DNA from 3 places in the Desulfosporosinus sp. FKA genome. Region 3 is predicted to be linked to each of the others. Evidence: riboswitches for the same ligand, from Rfam matches in the RefSeq annotation. Region 3 holds a riboswitch; each other region holds the start of a gene.
What was found. Region 3 has a riboswitch for thiamine pyrophosphate ahead of thiD (bifunctional hydroxymethylpyrimidine kinase/phosphomethylpyrimidine kinase). Riboswitches for the same ligand answer to the same signal wherever they lie in the genome.
Positions count from the first base shown of each region.

Region 1: it holds a riboswitch for thiamine pyrophosphate, as region 3 does, so the genes downstream of both, B5771_RS07570 (thiamine-binding protein) here and thiD (bifunctional hydroxymethylpyrimidine kinase/phosphomethylpyrimidine kinase) in region 3, are expected to answer to the same signal.
Region 2: it holds a riboswitch for thiamine pyrophosphate, as region 3 does, so the genes downstream of both, thiC (phosphomethylpyrimidine synthase ThiC) here and thiD (bifunctional hydroxymethylpyrimidine kinase/phosphomethylpyrimidine kinase) in region 3, are expected to answer to the same signal.

Region 1 is NZ_NAHZ01000025.1:56,259-60,519, forward strand. It holds gene B5771_RS07565 (IMP dehydrogenase) at 1-1,088, opposite strand, end outside; TPP riboswitch at 1,323-1,432, shown strand; gene B5771_RS07570 (thiamine-binding protein) at 1,600-1,881, shown strand; gene B5771_RS07575 (ABC transporter permease) at 1,886-2,668, shown strand; gene B5771_RS07580 (ABC transporter substrate-binding protein) at 2,742-3,824, shown strand; gene B5771_RS07585 (ABC transporter ATP-binding protein) at 3,828-4,261, shown strand, end outside.
Region 2 is NZ_NAHZ01000034.1:491,942-496,202, reverse strand. It holds gene B5771_RS23540 (UvrD-helicase domain-containing protein) at 1-274, shown strand, start outside; gene B5771_RS23535 (threonine/serine exporter family protein) at 528-1,241, shown strand; gene B5771_RS23530 (threonine/serine exporter family protein) at 1,238-1,687, shown strand; TPP riboswitch at 1,842-1,947, shown strand; gene thiC (phosphomethylpyrimidine synthase ThiC) at 2,178-3,467, shown strand; gene B5771_RS23520 (hypothetical protein) at 3,588-3,932, opposite strand; gene B5771_RS23515 (helix-turn-helix domain-containing protein) at 4,198-4,261, shown strand, end outside.
Region 3 is NZ_NAHZ01000013.1:29,142-33,402, reverse strand. It holds gene rmuC (DNA recombination protein RmuC) at 1-1,227, opposite strand, end outside; TPP riboswitch at 1,505-1,620, shown strand; gene thiD (bifunctional hydroxymethylpyrimidine kinase/phosphomethylpyrimidine kinase) at 1,815-2,618, shown strand; gene B5771_RS02835 (SDR family oxidoreductase) at 2,806-3,543, shown strand.

The DNA of each region.
Region 1 (4,261 bases), on a different contig from region 3:
TGAACAATTCCGCCGTCAGAACATAGGGGGACATAGATCCCTGTTTCTTTATAATAGTCATCACGTGCTTTGGCGACTTCAATAACTGCAGTGGCTTGGCCTCTCCCGATGCCTTTTTGTTCTCGGGTAATGCAAATAGAGCCTCCGCCGATTCCAATTTTAACGAAGTCAGCTCCGGAGTTTACTAAATACATGAAACCCTCACGATCAACAACATTGCCACCGCCAACCTTGACGCTTCCCTGATATTTATTCTTAATATAGGAAATGGTTCTCCCCTGCCACTCGCTAAACCCGTCGGAGGAATCAACACACAGAATGTCGGCGCCGGCTTTCACTAATTCGGGGACCCTCTCTTCATAATCTCTGGTATTAATTCCGGCTCCAACGACAAAGCGTTTTTCCGAATCCAGTAATTCATAAGGATTTTCTTTATGATCGTCGTAATCTTTTCGGAATACAAAATAGAGCAGGTTTTGATTTTTATCAATAATAGGCAGGTTGTTGAGTTTGTGTTCCCATATAATATCATTTGCCTCACTGAGACTAATTCCCTCTTGACCTACGATTAGTTTCGATAACGGCGTCATAAACTCAGAAACTTTCTTATCCAGAACATCCCGGCTAATCCGATAGTCCCGAGTTGTCACGAGTCCCATTAATCTTGTCGAGGAAGTGCCGTCTTCAGTAATGGCAATGGTCGAATGGCCCGTCTTCTTCTTAAGCTGGATAACATCTTTCAGTGTATGTTCAGGTGTAAGGTTGGCATCACTAACCACAAAACCGGCTTTAAATCGTTTGACTTTCTTAATCATTTCGACTTCTTCCTCTATCGACTGTGAACAATAAATAAAGGAAAGCCCCCCGCATCTTGCTAAGGCAATGGCTAAACTATCGTTAGAGACCGATTGCATGATTGCAGATACAAAGGGTATATTTAACTGCAGCGGGGATTTTTCGCCGCGCTTAAATTTAACCAAAGGTGTTTTGAGATTTACATTACTGGGAACACAATCTGTCCTTGTCAAATTTGGAACGAGCAAATATTCGCTAAACGTTCTTGACGCATCCTCATAATAATAAGCCAATTTAAACACTCCCTGTTCTAAAGGTTTCAATCGAAGAATTTTTACTAGTCTATATGAAGAGTTAGGTCTTGTCAATGCTAAAACCCTTGAAGATATGATCTATTTTACCATCTTAAGATGTGAGGATGGTTGAGCAAATGTTAAAAGTGTTTGAAGAGCGTAGGTGGTGGGAGTATGTCACTAAATAGGCTTGCACAATACCCCCATGTGTGCTACTTTAGAAGAAAGGCATAAACTGAATATAACGGGAGCTTAAGAAATTAGGCTGAGAGGGTGGTTAGAGTTACTGCCGACCGAACCTGATCTGGATAATGCCAGCGGAGGAAATGTGTTGAGAAGAAGTAAACCGCGCATGTCATGTGCGGTTTTCGTATTTTCACCAGAAAATGGGCAGAATTTTCGGATGGGAAGTATCTTAGTTGATATGCCAAAAGAAATCTGTACTGGGAAGGTTTTAGTCTGATTGCTAAATGATACTAATTAAAAGGAGTGGTCTGGAGTGGCTAAAATTATGATGGCATTTCAGGTGTTGCCAAAAGTTGAAGACGATCGGCTTTTTGAAGTTGTCGATGAAGCAATCGCTGTTGTGGCTGCCAGTGGTGTGACCTATGAGGTTGGGCCGATGGAAACTACCATGGAGGGGGAACCCGATGAACTGTGGGCGATTATACGAAAGGCACAGGACGCTTGTATAAAAGCCGGGGCGGGGCGGGTTATGACGTATATTAAGATGGACTATAATCCTGGTAAAACGACCATCGAAGAAAAGATTAAAAAATACCGGGAGAAGTAAGGAAATGCCATTCAAATCAGGGCGGTTCCAGAAAAAATGGCGTGATAGTATTCCGACAATCGTATTTCTAGTAATCTGTTTGGCCCTTTGGCAAATCATTGTCTCCTATTTCAAATTGCCTCTCTGGCTGATTCCATCTCCTATAGATGTACTGAAAGCCTTTTGGAATACTAGAGAGTTGCTTTGGGCACACACGTTGACAACACTTTTAGAAACAACTGCGGGGTTCGTTTTGGCAATAGCTTTAGGATTAGCGGCAGGGGTGGCAATGGTACTTTCGCCTTTGATTAAGCGTTTGTTTTATCCCTTGCTGATTGTGTCCCAAACAGTGCCTCTTATCGCGGTTGCCCCACTTTTGATTCTCTGGCTGGGATATGGCCTGCTGCCTAAAATTGTTACTGTTGTCTTAGTGTGTTTTTTTCCAATTGCCGTGAGTTTAATAGAGGGATTAGAGGTCAGTGATGATGACCTGCTTAATCTGCTTAAGAGTATGGGAGCAACACGCTGGCAAATCTTGTATATGATTCGCTGGCCTAATGCTTTACCATCATTTTTTGCGGGATTGAAGATAGCTGCAACCTATAGTGTTATGGGAGCAGTGATTGGTGAGTGGCTTGGAGCTAGTTCCGGTTTAGGAGTATATTTAACCCGTTCGTCTCATTCATTTCGAACAGATCAGGTATTTGCCGCAATTGTCGCTATTACGATATTAAGTCTATTTTACTTTGTCTTAATCGCGGGGATTCGGCGTCTTGCATTACCTTGGTTACATACTAAGGAAGATTAAAAACCTAAGAGTAAAACCTAAAACCATAGAACATCACTATGTTTTAAGGAAGTTGCGAAAAGGAGTAGGAATCATGATTAAACCATTGTTTAAATCAGAAGTTGTCGACGGACGAAAGAAAATAAAGCATGTTAAAAAAGTATTAAGTGTAACGCTGGCTGCAAGCTTATGTGCCCTCCTTTTGTTAACCGGATGCAGCACAAGTACGCAGAAAGCAGCAGAATCTGCGCAGACAAAGCCGGCAGCTCAGCCTGACAAAGTGACAATTATGTTGGACTGGACACCGAATACTAACCATACGGGCCTCTATGTGGCTAAAGACAAAGGCTATTTTAGCAAGGAGGGCCTGGATGTCCAAATTGTTCCTCCTTCGAGTCAAGGAACGGTGGAACAGTTGGTGGCCACTGGCAAAGCTGATTTCGGGATAAGCGCTCAGGAACAAGTCACTGATGCCCGCGTCCAAGGGCTGCCCTTAGTTTCTATAGCCACAATCCTACAGCATAACACGTCGGGTTTTGCTTCCCTGAAGAGTAAGAATATCCAAACTGCGAAGGATTTTGAAGGCAAGACTTACGGCGGCTGGGGTCTGCCGTCGGAGACAGAGACCATTAAAGCCTTGATGGAAAAGGAACATGCGGATTTTAACAAGGTTAAAATAATAAATATTGGTGATGCTGATCCCATTGCCAGTATGTCAAAAGGTTCTATCGATCTGACCTGGATTTTCTATGGCTGGGAAGGGATTCAGGCCGAACTGGCGGGTACGCCTCTGAACATGATGTGGATTAAAGATATTAATCCGGCTCTCGATGATTACACACCGGTTTTAGTCACCAGTGAAAAAATGATTAAGGAAAAACCCGATGTCGTTCGCCGCTTTACTCAAGCCGTCAGTGAAGGATACCAATATGCTATTAAAAACCCCGATGATGCGGCAAATATCCTGATCAAAAATGCTCCGGAGGAGGACCAGAAGCTTATTAAGAAAAGCCAAGCTTGGATTAGCAAGCAATATCAGGCAGATGCTTCGCAATGGGGTGTTCAGAAAGCCTCTGTTTGGCACAATTATGCCCAATGGATGTTCGAACACAAGCTTCTGGATAAAATGATTGATACGGACAAAGCGTTTACAAACGATTTCTTACCCAAGGCTTAGATTATGCTAATACTTAAAGATGTGTCGCTATCGTATCAGGACGGCGGGAAATCTGTTCTGGATGTTTTGAAAAACATTAATCTTGAGGTGGAAACGGGAAAATTCGTATCTCTGATTGGTCCTTCCGGTTGCGGAAAGAGTTCGATTTGTAATTTGATCGCCGGAGTTGAGGTGCCTGCTCAGGGTGATATTTTCTTAGAAGGCCGATCCATTAAGGGTATCCCTGGTCAAGTGGGATATATGCCCCAAAAAGATTTACTCTTGCCTTGGCGCACCTTGTTGGACAATGTCGCCTTAGGCAGCGATATTCGGCGTGAGGATAAACGTCAATCCAGGGAGAAAGCACGCCACTGGCTCGATCGTTTCGGCTTGGGTAAGTTTGCAGAGCATTACCCGCATCAATTATCCGGCGGAATGCGGCAAAGGGGGGCACTTCT
Region 2 (4,261 bases), on a different contig from region 3:
AACTCAAGGGGAAGCAGAAAAGGTGTTTGGTCGGTTGAAAAAATCGGTGCAACTAACACTTATTAAACCTCGAGGAGGGGAAGTTACAAAAGGTCCATTGGTCATTCCAACTTATATGGCAAAGGGATTAGAATTTGATGTTGTGATCGCTTATGATGTTAGTAAAGAAAACTATGTGAGTGATTTTGATAGACAATTACTGTACATTACCTGTACACGGGCACTCCATCGACTGGTTATTTATTATAAAGGAGATAAAAGCCCCTTGATTTAATTAACGCATCACTTAACTAAAAGTGTAAACAGCGGCTTTAGTGAAAAATCTAAGGCCGGTTTTTTTGTCACTTTAGGGTGCTTCCGATGCCAATAAATTAAATTCGATGTATAATTATGCAAATGAAATTTTATAATCAAAGTGAATCATTAAGCTAAAAGTATGTCTTTAGATTGTTGGAATAACTGAAAGGGCATTAAATCATATGCTTACAAAAGAATTACTAAGTTACATAATGGATATTGGAGAACAAATGCTTGTCAGCGGTGCTGAAGTAAATCGCGTAGAGGACTCCATCAGCCGTATCTGCAAAGCATATGATGCTAAGCGGGTGGATGTATTTACAATCACGTCTAGCATCGTCGTATCTCTGCAATCGAAAAACGGAAATACGCTCACTCAAACCAGGAGGATCTTAAAATACGCAACAGATTTGGATAAGTTAGACAGACTTAATAATCTTTCCCACTATATTTGTGCTCACAAACCTGAGGCGGAATATATTAGCAATGAAATCGAAAAGATCGGGAGTAGACATAAATATGGTCCAACTGTCCAATATTTGGTATATGGTGTGATTGCTGGAACATTCACGGTTTTCTATGGAGGCGACTTGAATGATGCAGTTGTTTCTGCAGCTATCGGCATGATATTGAAATCAGTGATCACTTTTATTCAAAGATTGGATAAGAATGTTTTTATCGTAAATATACTATGTTCGTTCATTGTAGGTTTGCTGGGAGTTCTGCTCGTTAGAACCGGGATAGGCCATAGCTTCGATAAAATTGCAATTGGAAATATCATGCTGCTGATACCGGGATTGGCTCTAACAAACTCAATAAGAGATATCATAAGCGGAGATACGATAGCAGGACTACTGCGTCTTTGTGAAGCTATTCTTGTAGCATTATCCATCTCTTTTGGATTCGGTCTGGTATCGGTTTTTGTTGGAGGTATGTTTAAATGATCCCTACATTTCAGATCATTTTGGCTTTTATAGGTTCACTTGGTTTTTCGATTCTGTTCAATATTAAAGGAAGGAAAATATGGTATGCTGCTTTAGGCGGTATGTTAGCATGGATGATATACTTACTGGGCGGTCTCTGGCTAAGCAGCGAAATGACGCAGTACTTTGTATCGGCTATTATAGTAACCTTTTACTCAGAGCTATGTGCCCGCATCGAGAAAACGCCAGCTACTACTTTTTTAACAGCAGCTATTATTCCACTAGTTCCAGGTCGGGCCTTATACTATACGATGAGCTATGCGATCAATAATAGGATTGTAGAGTTTGCCGATTATGGCTCTTACACGGTAAGTATTGCAGTTGCCATAGCTGCCGGCATTATGGTGGCATCTTCGCTGTTCAGAATCTTTTTTGCATTACGTTCTTATGAATACCGTCATCATTAATATTTATCTCTTTCGTGGATATTCTGAATTGGCGTAGATATAGCTCTTTTGGGTGACATGGTACTTTGGCGTTTTTCATTGAACTAAATTGTTAAAATATTTACTTGTGCATTTACATTTACTTCTTAAGTATGACGTTGTATAATAAATCGAAATTAATTGCTAGGGGTGCCCAAATGCGGCTGAGATAGAGCTATTGCTCTTGTCCCTTCGAACCTGATCTGGCTAGTACCAGCGTAGGAAAGCAAAATCGTTTAAGATTGACTTGAATTGAAGCATAGTTTACCTGAGTCAAAACGACAGCTTACCTACGGGGAAGCTGTTTTTTTATTCGGTTTTAGGCCCCCACTTCTATAAGTGGGGATGGGTCCCTCGTTAACTTCAGGTGGGGTAGAGTCCCCATCTGAAGCCCCGATGTTCAGCTTTAGCTGAACGAGTTCACTCACTTGCTCTGGAAGGATTGTATTAAGGTTATTTCATTCAAAAAATAATGAGGAGGGAATTAGCTATGACAACACAAATGGCGGCGGCCAAACGAGGCGAAATTACCGAAGCAATGAGAATTGTTGCTCAAAAAGAGAATCAGTCCCCTGAGGATATATGTGCACGTGTTGCCCAAGGAACTGTGGTCATTCCGGCAAATATTAATCACTTAACTTTAAGCCCTGAAGGCGTTGGGCAAGGCCTTAAAACGAAAATCAATGTCAACTTAGGAATTTCCAAAGATTGTGCGAATATTAATCTAGAACTGGAGAAGGTACAAACAGCCATTAATATGAAGGCTGAAGCTATTATGGATTTGAGCAACTATGGAAAAACTGCTGAATTTCGTTCGCGTCTAATTAACATGTCAACGGCAATGATCGGTACAGTTCCTATGTATGATGCAATTGGTTTTTTGGATAAAAAACTTGAAGATATCACTGTAGAAGAGTTTCTAGCGGTTGTAGAAAAGCATGCCCAAGATGGTGTCGATTTTATGACGATACACGCTGGACTTAACCGTCAAACAGTGGCTCATTTTAAAAAAAATAAACGCGTCACAAATATTGTTTCACGTGGAGGTTCGCTTTTGTTCGCCTGGATGGAATTAAATGATCGCGAGAATCCATTTTACGAGTATTTTGACGATCTGTTGGATATTTGCGCCAAGTACGATGTAACCCTGAGCTTGGGGGATGGCTGTCGTCCGGGATCCCTTGCGGATGCTACTGATCCTGCACAGATTGAAGAACTTATCGTGTTAGGTGAATTAACCTTGCGCGCTTGGGAAAAGAACGTTCAAGTTATGATCGAAGGTCCTGGTCATATCCCTCTCAATGAAATCCAAGCCAATATGTTATTAGAGAAGAAATTATGCCATAACGCACCTTTCTATGTATTAGGCCCAGTAGTGACAGATATCGCTCCGGGATATGATCACATTACCAGTGCCATAGGCGGTGCCATAGCTGCCGCATCGGGAGCGGACTTCTTATGTTATGTAACCCCGGCAGAACATCTTCGCCTTCCATCCCTCGAAGATATGAAAGAAGGAATAATAGCTACTAAAATAGCGGCCCATGCGGCAGATATTGCCAAAGGAATCCCAGGTGCTGCTGATTGGGACCTTAAAATGAGTAAAGCAAGACAAGCGCTGGATTGGTCTACTATGTTTGAATTAGCGATTGATCGGGAAAAAGCTGAACGTTATCGGAGAGAATCATCTCCAACTCACGAAGATAGCTGTACAATGTGTGGAGAAATGTGCCCGATGAGACTGATGAATAAAATTCTATGATTCTTAACTAATGTATCAAAAAGTATACTTTTAGGGGCCGTTGCATAATGAATATTGCAACAGCCACTTTGTCTCCAATTTGTCAAGGATACGTCCGACATAATACGCTAATTCTAATTTTCACTCTGGATAATGAGCAGTCTCCTGTGCCTCCGCCCCCTTGGGCAAATAAATTCTTGTTCGAATCATTCCGGCGAACTCTCCATTCTTGAAATAGCTGCTATAAGTAATGACCATCCCAAAGGCTATTTTGGTAAAGGATTTTAATTCCCCGGTTTTAAACCGCTCTACAAAGCCGGCAATTTTTTGACGATTTTCTTCCTTGTGACAGTCTATAGCACGCAAACCCACAACGGGTTTTCCGTAGAACTGTTCCTCAAATTTATTGGCCCAAATCACATTAAAATCTGCATCTGTAACCAAGAGTCCCGCAGAAATATCTTTAAAAACCTCACCAAAATCCATTCCAATATACCTCCAACTATTTTGTTATCTTGTTTTTAGTATCGCAAGTACTTAGAAACCATCCCTTTGTTTTATTTTATATCTTTTGGTATAACTCTATCAAACATATAGAAGATTTTATATTAGGAAAGGATTTTGAAAATGTGTGTTGAATTTTTAGTGACTCTATAATCTATTTTTGTAGGGGTTCAGGGAATTTAAGGACTACATATATTGACCACAACTCCCATATAGTGTAATATTACACTATATGGGAGTTGTTTTAATGACTAAAGATGAATTTGTAAAAAAACTGGACCAAAAATTAAAATTAGTTCGTACAGAGTTTG
Region 3 (4,261 bases):
TTTCGTTGCCGAATCAATAGTATTACTTGCTTCTTGAAGCTTTTTCTGGGTTTTCTCAAGGATCTCCACAAATTTTCCAAATTCCGTTTTGACAGCACCCAAGAGGTTCCAAACCTCACTCGATCGTTTTTCAATGGCTAAGGTTCTGAAGCCCATCTGTAGACTGTTAAGAAGTGCAGCGAGGGTCGTTGGACCGGTGATGATCACCTTATATTCGCGCTGCAGGAATTCACATAAACCTGGGCGCCGCAAAACTTCGGCATATAAGCCTTCAATAGGCAGAAACATGATGCCGAAATCCGTTGTGTGGGGTGGATCGATATATTTATCATGAATACTTTTACCTTCTGACTTAAGGCGATTCTCCAGAGATTTAGCCAACTCTTCAACCCGCGGGACATTTACCTGTTCTTGTGCTTCCAGCAATCGTTCATAATCCTCCAAGGGAAATTTGGCATCAATGGGTAACCAAAGGATACTATCCTGATCATCCCGTGACGGTAATTTCAGGGCAAATTCAACGCGGTCATTACTTCCGAGCTTTGTCGGGACATTGGTTGCATATTGTTCGGGAGTAAGGATTTGTTCAAGTAAATTCCCCAGTTGAATCTCACCCATAATGCCTCTCGTTTTTACATTGGTTAAGACTTTCTTTAAATCTCCAACACCGGAGGCTAACGTCTGCATTTCCCCGAGCCCTTTATAGACAGCTTCAAGCCGCTCACTGACTAATTTAAAGGATTCTCCCAGTCGCTGTTCAAGGGTAGCGCTGAGTTTCTCATCGACGGTGGCGCGCATCTGGTCTAATTTATGGGCGTTATCCTGTTGAATCTGTGTAAGCCGTTCTTCGACAGTATGACGCAGTCGTTCCAATTTTAAATCAGTGGTTTTAGTTAGCGAGCCTAACTGATCTGAAAAAATATCCAACTGATTGTGCTGGAGGGAAGCAATCTCCGCCATACGCGTCAAAACTGAATCGTTGAAGGAATGAAGCGTTTGGCTTAGCTCTTCCCGCACCTGACGTGCGTTGAGCATTGATTCTTCGCGATTTTTAGAGATTTCACCATGAACTAAGCGCTCGCTGTGTTCAAGGCCCTTCTCCAATACCTCAAATTTTCCCTGGAAATGGTTCATTGAATTTTGAGAAGAGCGAAAGAGTAAGAGAATAAGTAAGAGTAACGAAATACTTGCCAGAACTATTAAAGTCATAAGTAAAGGATCTCCCATTAAAATGCCTCCTAAGTTTAAATCTATAATTACAATAACACACTTAAAAGACATTTCGTTGTTTATCTCGTATATTTGTGATTTCAACACCTTCGCATTCCAGGTTTCGTCCATTCACTTACGCGGTTGTTCCGCTAAACCTCTGGGCAATACTTCAGGTCTACCGCCGGTCATGGACGATCAAGTGTCTCTGTAGCTTTCAAATAAATCGAAAATCATGGTTTGACCGAGCTCAAAGAGTTGACTTTCGATTTCGAGCGTGTTAAGTTTTAAAAAACATATAGAGCGGGGGAGCTGGAAAGAGGCCGGCTGAGATTTAGACCCTGGAAAGTCTAGGACCCTATAAACCTGATCTGGATAATGCCAGCGTAGGTAAGCAGTTACTCTTTCGGTTTAAATAATTAAGAGCTTAACTCCTATTCTGGAGATAGGCTCTTTTTATATGAAAGAGTGAACTCGTTCAGCTAAAGCTGAACATCGGGGCTTCGGTGGGGGACTCTACCCCCACCGAAGCGGAGAACGGGGGCCACTCCCACTTGTAGAAGTGGGAGTCTCACGATTAGATGAAAAATCATGGGGGGAGAACAATGAAAAAAGCGCTTACAATTGCCGGCTCAGACAGTAGTGGTGGAGCAGGAATTCAAGCCGATCTCAAAACCTTTTCCGCACATGGCATTTTTGGCATGAGCGTTATTACCGCCGTCACGGCTCAAAACACACAAGGAGTTTTTGCCGTTCAAGATATTTCCAGAGAAGTGATAGCAGCTCAAATTAAGGCGATTTTTGAAGATATTGAGGTCGATGGTCTTAAAATCGGCATGGTTTCTCAAATTCCCACTATTGAGGTCATTGCCGAATCTCTAAAAAACTATTCTCCGCAGAACGTTGTGCTAGATCCAGTCATGGTATCAAAAAGCGGTTACCATTTGTTAAATCCAGAAGCCGAGGAGACGCTTATTCGTAAGCTTTTACCCTTAGCGACCGTCGTAACACCTAATATTCCGGAAGCAGAAGTGATGACGAAAATGTCAATTCATAATCTTCCCCAGATGGAAGTGGCTGCTAAAATAATTCGCCAAATGGGAGCTAAGAATGTTCTTCTTAAAGGCGGACACCTGGAGGATGATTCAACAGATATTCTCTATAATGGTCAAGGCTTCGAGTATTATGCTTCAAAACGAATTGCGACAAAGAATACCCATGGAACCGGCTGTACTCTTTCTTCAGCTATAACTTCTAACCTTGCCCTGGGCTATTCTCTTGACGAAGCTGTTTCTCGTGCTAAAGAATACATTACTGCAGCGATTGAACACTCTTTAGAGATTGGCAAAGGTGTTGGACCGACTCATCACTTTTATGAGTTGTATAAGAAAGCGGGAATGATGAACTGAAGGTTAAACATTAGTTCAAGATTTAGACGACAAACCAGGAAAGTGATTTGTTTTATGATTTTTGGAATCCTAAGCTCTGGGTAAGAGACTCCGGTTAAACTTGTACAGTTTTAGAGGGTGCGTTATACTAGAATTCAATATTTAAGATTTCTATAATACAGAACTAAGACGCAGAGGAGGAATTAAAATGTTGCAAGGAAAAATAGCTTTAATTACTGGCGGTGGTACGGGAATCGGGAGAGCAATCGCCCTGATTCTTGCTAAAGCCGGTGTCCAGATTGCCGTTAATTATTCCCGTTCGGAAGATGACGCCTTAAAGACAAAGGCCGAGGTCGAAAGTTTGGGAGTTCGTTGTCTAACTTACCGGGCCGATATCGCAAAGGATGAAGACGTCAGATTAATGATCAGGAAGGTTGTTAACGACTTTGGGAAATTAGACATTCTTGTGAATAATGCCGGTATGACTCACTTTGTAGATCATGCTGATTTAGAAGGTTTAAAAGAAGAATATTGGGACGACATTATGGGAGTAAATGTTAAAGGAACGTTCTTCTGCTCCCGTGCTGCCGCCCCGGAACTTAAGAAAACTCGGGGATGTATCGTCAACATGGCATCCATTGCCGGTCTGACGGGATTAGGCAGCTCTATTGCTTATTCAGCCTCCAAGGCTGCCGTTGTCAGCATTAATAAATCTTTAGCTCGTGTTTTAGCTCCTGAGGTTAGGGTCAATGCTGTAGCTCCGGGAATTGTGCAGACGCGTTGGGTAGCAGGTAAGGATGAACATATCGCCCATCTTGCAGCCGGTACTCCCCTCGGACGGGTGGCTACCCCGGATGATATCGCCGAAGTTGTTTACGCACTTATTGCCCATGCCGGCTTTGTAACTGGGCAAACGATTGTTGTGGACGGCGGAAACTTTATCTAAATCATACAACTCTGGTATAATAAGGTACTTGACAAGAAATAAAATATGATTATAATTAAATTATAGTCAATGAATAAAAAAATTCAGTTTAGTTCTTGTTAGGGCATGCTAGGTAAAGTTTCGATTCTTCGGAGGTTTTCAGCATTGCGGTTTTAATGGGTGCTGAATTCGTTGAATTGATAACTACCTAGTAAGAAGGTAGTTTTTTCTTTTAAGAAAGCTTTCCCGCAAAGTTCCTCCCCCGTAACTCTGTTGTCGTTAGTCCCATAAAATTTCTTTGGTAATCAGTAAGTCATTGATTCTGCTGGGAAATTAGGTCGAGATTTCAGAGGATTGTTTCCGAAACACATTTTATCAGAAGTAGTGGAGGATTTGTCGAGATTAGTTTGCTAACCTAACTTGATTTGGTTTATATTTCTTTTAGTGAGTATGTTGAAAATTAATCCAGAGCCGTTTATCCATTAATTCTGGGGGGGACTTTGCGGGATATATCAGTTAAAAGAAAGGCCACTAATTTGGTGGCCTTTTCTGCGTTTGCACCACGCAGTGGTGCAAACGCAGAGGGTTAAAACCCCTCCAGGGCCTTTACCTAAAACTTACCACGAAGCAAACCAATACAAATCCCTATGAATATTGTATAATAAGGCGGAAGGACATATGTCCTTAAGTCTTTTTCATGTATATCCTCTTTGTCCCTCCGGGACAGCATAATCGGAGG